DNA from 2 places in the Lentzea sp. NPDC051213 genome. Region 1 is predicted to be linked to the other one. Evidence: riboswitches for the same ligand, from Rfam matches in the RefSeq annotation. Region 1 holds a riboswitch; the other holds the start of a gene.
The links. Region 1 has a riboswitch for thiamine pyrophosphate ahead of thiC (phosphomethylpyrimidine synthase ThiC). Riboswitches for the same ligand answer to the same signal wherever they lie in the genome.

Region 1 (4,207 bases):
CAGCACGTCGCGCACGGACTCCCGCGCCTTCAAGAACTCGGGCGAAGGCCGGCCGTCGACGAAGAAGTGCAGCCACGACATGTTCGTGACGCGCACGTCGTCGGAAGGCAACTGCTCGAACGTCTCCCGCGCGAGCAGCCCCATCGCCAGCGGACGACGACACAGCACCGCAAGACCCAGGTCGTACATCGCCGGGTTGTCGAACAGCACGTTGAGGTCGGCCTGCACCACCGCACAGTGCTCACCCTCGCCGAAGAACCGGGCACGCTCGGGATCGTCGGTGCTCCAGCCGTACGAGCGGATCTTGCCCGCGGCGACCAGCGCCTCGCACTCGTCGCGCAGCAACGCGGCCTCGTCGAGTCCGAGGTCACCGAGGTGGAGCTGGTACACGTCGATCCGGTCGGTCCCCAAGCGCCGCAACGACCCCTCGACGGCACGGCGCAGGTGCTCGACCGACCCGTCGCTCCCGGTCATCTCCCGGGAGTCCGGGTCGAACACATATCCCCACTTGGTCGCCATCACCACTTCGTCGCGCACCGACGCAAACGCTTGCCCCACGAGCGTTTCCGAGTGCCCGCAACCGTAGGTGTCCGCCGTGTCGAACAGCCGGACGCCGAGGTCGAACGAGCGTTGCAACGCCTTGAGCGACTGCGCGTCGTCGGTCGGTCCCCACCCGACCGGCTGGCCGCCGGACGTGACCGGCCCGCCCATCGCCCACGTGCCGATGCCCAGGGCCGGCACTTCGAAGTTCCCCACAGCTGTCATGGCACTCACCGAACACCCTGGAGTGCACTCCAGGTCAAGAAAAAGGATTGCTTCGGTCCGCCACCATCAATGGCATGCCACTCGACAACCTCGTCGCCTTCATCGCGGCCTCGTTCCTCATCGCACTGTCGCCAGGACCCGGCACGGCCATGGTCCTGCGACAGTCGGTGCACGGGCGAAAAGCGGCGCTGGCGACGGTGTTCGGCATGGAGGTCGGCGTCGCGTGCTGGGCGATCGCCGCGGCTCTGGGGCTGAGCGTCCTGCTCACGGCGTCCGAGATCGCCTACCACGCGCTGCGGATCGGCGGCGCGGTCTTCCTGATCTACCTCGGCCTGAAGGCCCTGATCAGCAAGACCAAGCCGGAGACGGCACCGCCGCCTGCCAGCCACGCGTTCCGCAGCGGGCTGATCGTGAACCTGGCCAACCCGAAGCTCGGCGTGTTCGCGATCTCGTTCCTACCGCAGTTCGTGCCTGCCGGGGAGGCCGGCCAGGGGGTTCTGCTCTTCCTCGCCGTGTTCTGGGTCGCCATCGACACCGTCTGGTACCTGATCATCGTGTCGATCCTGCACACGATCCGCGGCTGGCTCAGCAGGCCGCGGGTCCGTCCCGCGCTCGAGAAGCTGTCGGGCGGCGTGCTGCTGGCGCTCGGAATCCGGCTGGTACTCGACCCGCGTTGAGATCGGGTTGCCCCGGCGCCAGAACAGCTCGGGCAACCCGGCCAGCTCGGCGAACGTGTGGCAGGCGGCCATCGACGCGTAGCCACCGGCCAGCACGTGCGCGCGGATCCGGTCGAGACGGCCGAACTCGATCACCTCACCGGCGATCAGGAACGGCAGCACCAGCTGCCAGGCCTGCACCACGGCCGGACGACGCCGGTGAGGTGCGCGCAGGGCCGCGCGGGCGACTCGTAACAGGTGCTCGTTCGCGCTCATCGTGTACGGATGGGCCGAGTGGTCCCAGTTCCACCGGCGCTCCTCGGTGACGGCGCACCGCACGCACTCGACCGGCCCGGTGCCGAGTTCGGCACCGCAGCGGGAGCACGCGAGCAGCGTCATCGCCCAGTCGACACAGGTCCACGGGTACTGGCCGACGTCCGCGGAGGTCACCAGCTCGGCGAGTTCCCGGTCGGCGAGCTGCGAGGACGTCCGCAGCGCCTCCCAGTCCGCGAGCCAGAACTGGTCCAGCAGCTCGGCGCAGAAACCGCAGTCGGGGTAGCCCCTACCTGCGAGTCCTCCGCACGACGGGCATGCCGAGACCACGGCGGGACGTTGACCGCGACGCGCGCCGGGCGGGAACGGCTGGTGATCAGCCACGGGGAGAAGATTAGGGGCAAACGGTCCCCTTGGCAGCTACGCCGCACCGTGACTATCGTCGGGTCTCGACAACTCAACAAAACGCGGGAGCTCGCGCCTGAGCGGGCTGAGAGGGTGACTGGCTGTAGTGCCGGTGTCACCGACCGCCTGAACCTGACCGGGTAATGCCGGCGTAGGGAGGAATGTCGTGACGACACTTGACGACCGTTCGGTCAAGCCCACTGTTACCACCGGCCCGATCTCGGGCTCGCGCAAGGTGTACCGCGATGGTGTGCCTTTCCGCAGGGTGGAACTGACCAACGGCGAGCATGTCGATCTCTACGACACTTCCGGTCCGTATACCGACGAGAACGCGACCATCGACGTCCAAAGTGGACTTTCCGACCTCAGGTCGGGGTGGATCGCCGAACGGGAACCGATCAACGGAGCTGTCAGCCAGCTCGCGTACGCGAAGGCCGGGATCATCACCCGGGAGATGCGCTACATCGCGACGCGGGAGAACCTCGACGCGGAGTTCGTGCGCAACGAGGTCGCCATCGGGCGTGCGGTCATTCCGTTGAACCGCAAGCACCCCGAGGCCGAGCCGATGATCATCGGCAAGAAGTTCCTCGTCAAGATCAACGCCAACATCGGCAACTCCGCCGTGTCGTCGTCGATCGAGGACGAGGTCGAGAAGATGGTGTGGGCGTCCCGCTGGGGTGCCGACACGATCATGGACCTCTCCACCGGCAAGCGGATTCACGAGACGCGCGAGTGGATCCTGCGCAACTCGCCCGTGCCCATCGGCACCGTGCCGATCTACCAGGCGCTGGAGAAGGTCAACGGCGATCCGGCCGCGTTGACGTGGGAGATCTACCGCGACACCGTGCTCGAGCAGTGCGAGCAGGGCGTCGACTACATGACCGTGCACGCGGGCGTGCTGCTGCGGTACGTGCCGCTGACGGCCAAGCGCGTCACCGGCATCGTCTCGCGCGGCGGGTCGATCATGGCCGCGTGGTGCCTCGCGCACCACAAGGAGAGCTTCCTCTACACGCACTTCGAGGAGCTCTGCGACATCCTGCGCGCCTACGACGTGACGTTCTCGCTGGGTGACGGCCTGCGGCCGGGTTCCATCGCGGACGCCAACGACGCGGCGCAGTTCGCCGAACTGAAGACCCTGGGCGAGCTCACGCACATCGCCCGCGCCAAGGACGTCCAGGTGATGATCGAGGGCCCCGGCCACGTGCCGATGCACAAGATCGCCGAGAACGTCCGGCTCGAGGAGGAGTGGTGCGGCGAGGCGCCGTTCTACACCCTCGGGCCGCTGGCCACGGACATCGCGCCGGCGTACGACCACATCACGTCCGCGATCGGCGCGGCGCAGATCGGCTGGCTGGGCACCGCGATGCTCTGCTACGTCACCCCGAAGGAGCACCTGGGCCTGCCCAACCGCGACGACGTGAAGACCGGCGTGATCACGTACAAGATCGCCGCGCACTCCGCCGACCTCGCCAAGGGTCACCCCGGCTGCCAGGACTGGGACGACGCGCTGTCCAAGGCGCGCTTCGAGTTCCGCTGGGAGGACCAGTTCAACCTGTCGCTCGACCCGGACACCGCGCGCTCGTTCCACGACGAGACGCTCCCCGCGGAACCGGCGAAGACGGCGCACTTCTGCTCGATGTGCGGACCGAAGTTCTGCTCCATGAAGATCACGCAGGACGTGCGGCGCTACGCCGAGGAACACGGACTGTCCACTGTGGAGGCCATCGAGGCGGGCATGGCGGAGAAGTCCGAGGAGTTCGCCGACACCGGGAACAAGGTCTACCTGCCAGTGGTGGAAACGACGTGACAGCAACACCCCCGAGGGTCCTCACCATCGCCGGAAGCGATTCCGGCGGTGGTGCGGGCATCCAGGCCGACCTCCGCACGCTCTTCGCGTGCGGGGTGCACGGCTGCGTCGCCCTGACCGCCGTGACAGTCCAGAACTCCTTGGGCGTCACGGGTGTCAGCGAGATTCCGGCGGACGTCGTCGCGGCGCAGATCATCTCGGTCGCCGAGGACATCGGCCTGCAGGCCGCGAAGACCGGCATGCTGGCCTCCGCGGCGATCATCGAGGCGATCACCCCGGCGCTGGACCGCGTCGGCATCGG
Region 2 (4,207 bases), on a different contig from region 1:
GCTCGTGTTGTCGGTCGCCGGGCACCTGTTCATGGTCGCTTTCCAGGCGAAGATGACCATGATCGACTTGCTGGTGTACCGAAATGGATCGCCGCATCTGTTCAGCGGTGACCTCTACGAGTGGCGGCTCGACCAGTACGCGGACGTCTTCCCGCTGCCGTTCACCTACCCGCCGTTCGCGGCCGCGATCTTCACGCCGATGAGCTGGGTGCCGTGGGAGGCGTCGCGGTGGATCTGGCAGCTCATCTGTCTCGGCTGCCTGTACTTCATCGTTCGCACGAGCGTCAAGCTGCTGAAGCTGCAGGACCCGCGCCGCGCCATGATGTGGACCGCGCTGGTGCTGTGGATCGAGCCGGTGCGCACCACGCTCAACTACGGCCAGATCAACCTCGTGCTGGCGGCGATCCTGATCGGCACGCTCGCCAGCGCGCGGAACTGGGTCGGGGGTGCCGGTGTGGGTTTCGCCGCGGGCATCAAGCTCACGCCTGCGATCTCCGGGCTGTTCTTCCTCATCCAGCGCCGGTGGATGGCCGCCGTCTGGTCCTTCGTCGCCTTTGTGGCGGTGTACGGCATCGGCTGGGCGATCTCGCCGTCGCAGTCGAACAAGTTCTGGTTCGAGCTGCTCGGTGACGCGAGCCGGGTCGGGCCGGTCGGCAGTGCCATCAACCAGTCGATGCGTGGCGCGCTGAGCCGCACGGTCGGCTATGACGTCAAGACCGGGCCGTTGTTCATCGTCGCCGTGCTCGTCGCGGCGGTGCTGACGTGGTTCGCGGTCAGCAAGACCAAGGACGTGCTGGCGCTCATCGTGAGCGTTCAGATGCTCGGGCTGCTGGTCTCGCCGATCTCGTGGAGCCACCACTGGGTGTGGATGGTGCCCGCCCTCCTGTGGCTCATCTACGAGGGCGGACACCTGCTCTGCAAGATCACCGCCGGCCTGTGGGTACTGCTGACCGGCGGTTACCTGATCTCGTTCCTGCTGCTCGCCCAGCCGAACATCTGGGACTTCCCGCGCCCCTTGGTCTTCGTGCTGCTCGGCTGGGGCTATCCGGTGGCCGGGATGCTCACGCTGGTCGCGATCGGTCTAGCAACCCGGCGTAAGCCGGACGAGCTGCTGCCCGGCGATGAGGAAGCTGCCCACAGCGAACCCACCGGTGTCGCCGGCTGAGGCCGGCTTCCAGGAGTTGCGGGCCTGCACCCAGCCGAGCAGGCCATCGGCGTCCAGCGCGGTCTGCAGCGCCTGCCAGCCCTTCTGCACGTAGGGCAGGTAGGTGGCGCGATCCAGGACGCCTGCGTTGATGCCCGCCGCGAACGCGTAGGTGATCATCGCGGTGGCCGCGGAGTCCTTGCCGGTGCTGCCCCAGAAGCCGTCGTGGCGCTGCAGGTACCGCAGCGTCTGGGCGGTCTTGCGGAGCGTCTTGGCGTAGTCGGCGCGGTACGGGTTGTCGGCCGGCAGGGTCAGCACTGCCTTGGCGAGGCCCTGCACGGCCCAGCCGTTGGTCTGCACGTTGAGGCTCCACAGGCCCGTGACCTGGTTGAACGTCCGCTTCTTCAGATTGCGGTACGACCGGTACGAGTAGTCGAGCAGGTCCTGGTCGAGGTCGCGCACGGCGACCTCGGTGAAGGACGGCAGCGACATCGCCAGTGCGTCGGGAGACTTCCAGTAGTCGAACTTCCCGGTCTTCGCCTGGGCCCGCAGGTTGTCCCGCAGTGGCTGAAGCACCTCGGGCTCCGGGTGGAAGAACGAGACGGCCAGGTAGGCCTCACCGCTCGACTGCGGATCCGGGGCGTACGGGTTCGCCGGGTCGACGGGCAGCAGGTACTTGTTCGCCTGCACCCACGGCCACGTCTTGTGGTTGCTGATCCCGGTCGTGCGGACCTGCGCGATGTTGCCGGTGTGGAAGTTCGCGTTGGACCAGTTGTTCGCCTTGAGGTCGGTCCCCTTGGTGACCCACGCCTGGCTGGCCTTGATCATCGTGTCCGTCACGGCACACGGCACGGCCTGCGCGGCCGCCGGTGCGATCAGAAGACTGCCTGCCAGCGCCACTACGAACAAAGGTGTGCGCAACCGCATGAGGGTGTTCCCTCTCATTCCGCGGGCGGCGGCAGCGCACATCTTGACCGAGTCAGGCCATCGCGTCCAGCACTCCGTCGATCTCCTCGGCGAGGGACACGTCCAGGGCGGTGATTCCTCCCTTGGAGTGCGTGCTCAGGCGAAATGTCAGTGTCTTGTACCGGATGTCGATGTCCGGGTGGTGGTTGTCGTTCTCCGCGATCTCGGCGATCCGGTTCACGACCATGATCGCCTGCGGGAAGGTCGCCAGCTCCACGGTCCGCACCAGCGCCGCGTCCTGGGCACTCCAGTCGGGCAGCTTGGGCAGCACGTCGTTCAACTGATCGTCGCTCAACAGCTCGGCCATGTCCTGATCGTCCCACCACGTCACGTAAGCTGCGCGTTTGCCACGGGAGTCCGGTGAAGCGCCGGGCTGAGAGGAGGGCTCGCAAGCCCTCGACCGTCCACCTGATCCGGGTCATACCGGCGTAGGGAGAGATTTCAGTGAGAAGGATTTTTGCTGTCGCCGCGGCTCTGGTGCTGACCGGTTGCTCGGCCGGTACCTCGACCGCGCCGCAGACGCACGAGGTCACCCTGGTGACGCACGACTCGTTCGCGGTGAAGCCCGAGGTGCTGGAGGAGTTCCAGAAGTCCTCGGGGATCACGGTCAAGCAGATCGCCAGCGGTGACGCGGGCGAGCTCACGAACAAGCTGGTGCTCACCAAGGCCAACCCGATCGGCGACGTCGCGTTCGGCGTCGACTCGACGTTCGCCTCGCGGGCGTTGTCCGAGGGCGTGTTCGCCGAGTACGCCTCGCCGGAGGCTTCGAAGGGCGCGCAGCGGTACCAGGCCGACGACTCGAACCGGCTGCAGGCCGTCGACGTCGGTGACGTGTGCCTGAACATCGACCCGGCCAAACTCGGCGGCGTCGAGCCCACGTCGTACGAGGACCTGGTCGACCCCAAGTTCAAGGACAAGCTGGTCGTGGAGAACCCGGCCACGTCCTCGCCCGGCCTCGCGTTCCTGCTCGGCACGATCGCGAAGTTCGGCGAGAACGGCTGGCAGGAGTACTGGGGCAAGCTCAAGGCCAACGGCGTCAAGGTCGTGAGCGGCTGGGAAGAGGCTTACAACCAGGAGTTCTCCGCGACCAAGGGCGACCGGCCGATCGTCGTCTCGTACGCGTCGTCGCCGTCCGCGGAGGGCGGCAAGACCAAGGCCGTGCTCGGCACCTGCTACCGCCAGGTCGAGTACGCCGGTGTGCTGTCCGGGGCGAAGAACCCGTCGGACGCGCAGAAGGTGCTGGACTTCCTGCTGGGCGAGAAGTTCCAGGCCCAGGTGGCCGAGCAGATGTACGTCTACCCGTCACGGGAGGGCGTCGCGCTGCCCGAGTCGTGGGCCAAGGACGCGCCGCTGCCCACCAATCCGCAGACCCTGCCCGCCGACAAGGTGAAGGACAACCGCGAAGCCTGGGTCGAGCAGTGGCGCAAGCTCGTGCAGGGCTGACGGGCCCCACCGGTCGGCCGGCGCGGGCTCGCGCGGGCCTGATCTCGGCTCGTTCCGGCTGGTCGGCGGCGGCCTTGCTGCCGCTGGCCTTCCTGGCGCTCTTCTTCGCGTGGCCGGTGCTGGCGATCGTCACCCTCGGCCTGCGCGAGGGCGGGGTGACCGAGGTGCTGGTCGACGGGGAGACCTGGGAGCTCGTCGGGTTCACGCTCGGGCAGGCGGCGGCGTCGACGCTGGTGGCGGTGCTGGCCGGGATGCCGCTGGCGTTCGTGCTGGCCCGCTGCCGGATTCGCGGGCTCGGGGTGATCCGGGCCGCCGTGATGGTGCCGTTCGTGCTGCCGACCGTGGTGGTGGGCCTCGCGTTCCGGACGTTCTGGCCGGAGGGCGGGGTGCTGCCGATCGTGCTGGCCAACGCGTTCTTCAACGTCGCCGTGGTCGCGCGGACCGTGGGCGGGCTGTGGGCGCACACGGATCGGCGCGCTGAAGACGCGGCACGGGCTCTTGGTGCGTCACGGCCGCGCGCGTTCCTGTCGGTCGTGTTGCCGGCGCTGGCACCCGCGATCGGCTCTGCGGCCGCGGTGGTGTTCCTGTTCTGCGCCACCAGTTTCGGTGTCGTGCTGGTGCTCGGCGGGTCGCGGTACCGGACGCTGGAGACCG

Region 2: another riboswitch for thiamine pyrophosphate. It lies ahead of ACIA8G_RS37165 (thiamine ABC transporter substrate binding subunit); the one in region 1 lies ahead of thiC (phosphomethylpyrimidine synthase ThiC).

The regions. Positions count from the first base shown of each region.
Region 1 covers NZ_JBITEX010000012.1:114,156-118,362, forward strand. The annotation lists gene ACIA8G_RS40480 (aldo/keto reductase) at 1-765, opposite strand, end outside; gene ACIA8G_RS40485 (LysE family translocator) at 840-1,442, shown strand; gene ACIA8G_RS40490 (hypothetical protein) at 1,539-1,676, shown strand; gene ACIA8G_RS40495 (hypothetical protein) at 1,699-1,980, shown strand; TPP riboswitch at 2,152-2,274, shown strand; gene thiC (phosphomethylpyrimidine synthase ThiC) at 2,266-3,906, shown strand; gene thiD (bifunctional hydroxymethylpyrimidine kinase/phosphomethylpyrimidine kinase) at 3,903-4,207, shown strand, end outside.
Region 2 covers NZ_JBITEX010000010.1:152,041-156,247, forward strand. The annotation lists gene ACIA8G_RS37150 (mannosyltransferase) at 1-1,165, shown strand, start outside; gene ACIA8G_RS37155 (glycoside hydrolase family 88 protein) at 1,082-2,065, opposite strand; gene ACIA8G_RS37160 (4a-hydroxytetrahydrobiopterin dehydratase) at 2,124-2,417, opposite strand; TPP riboswitch at 2,450-2,562, shown strand; gene ACIA8G_RS37165 (thiamine ABC transporter substrate binding subunit) at 2,555-3,553, shown strand; gene ACIA8G_RS37170 (ABC transporter permease) at 3,529-4,207, shown strand, end outside.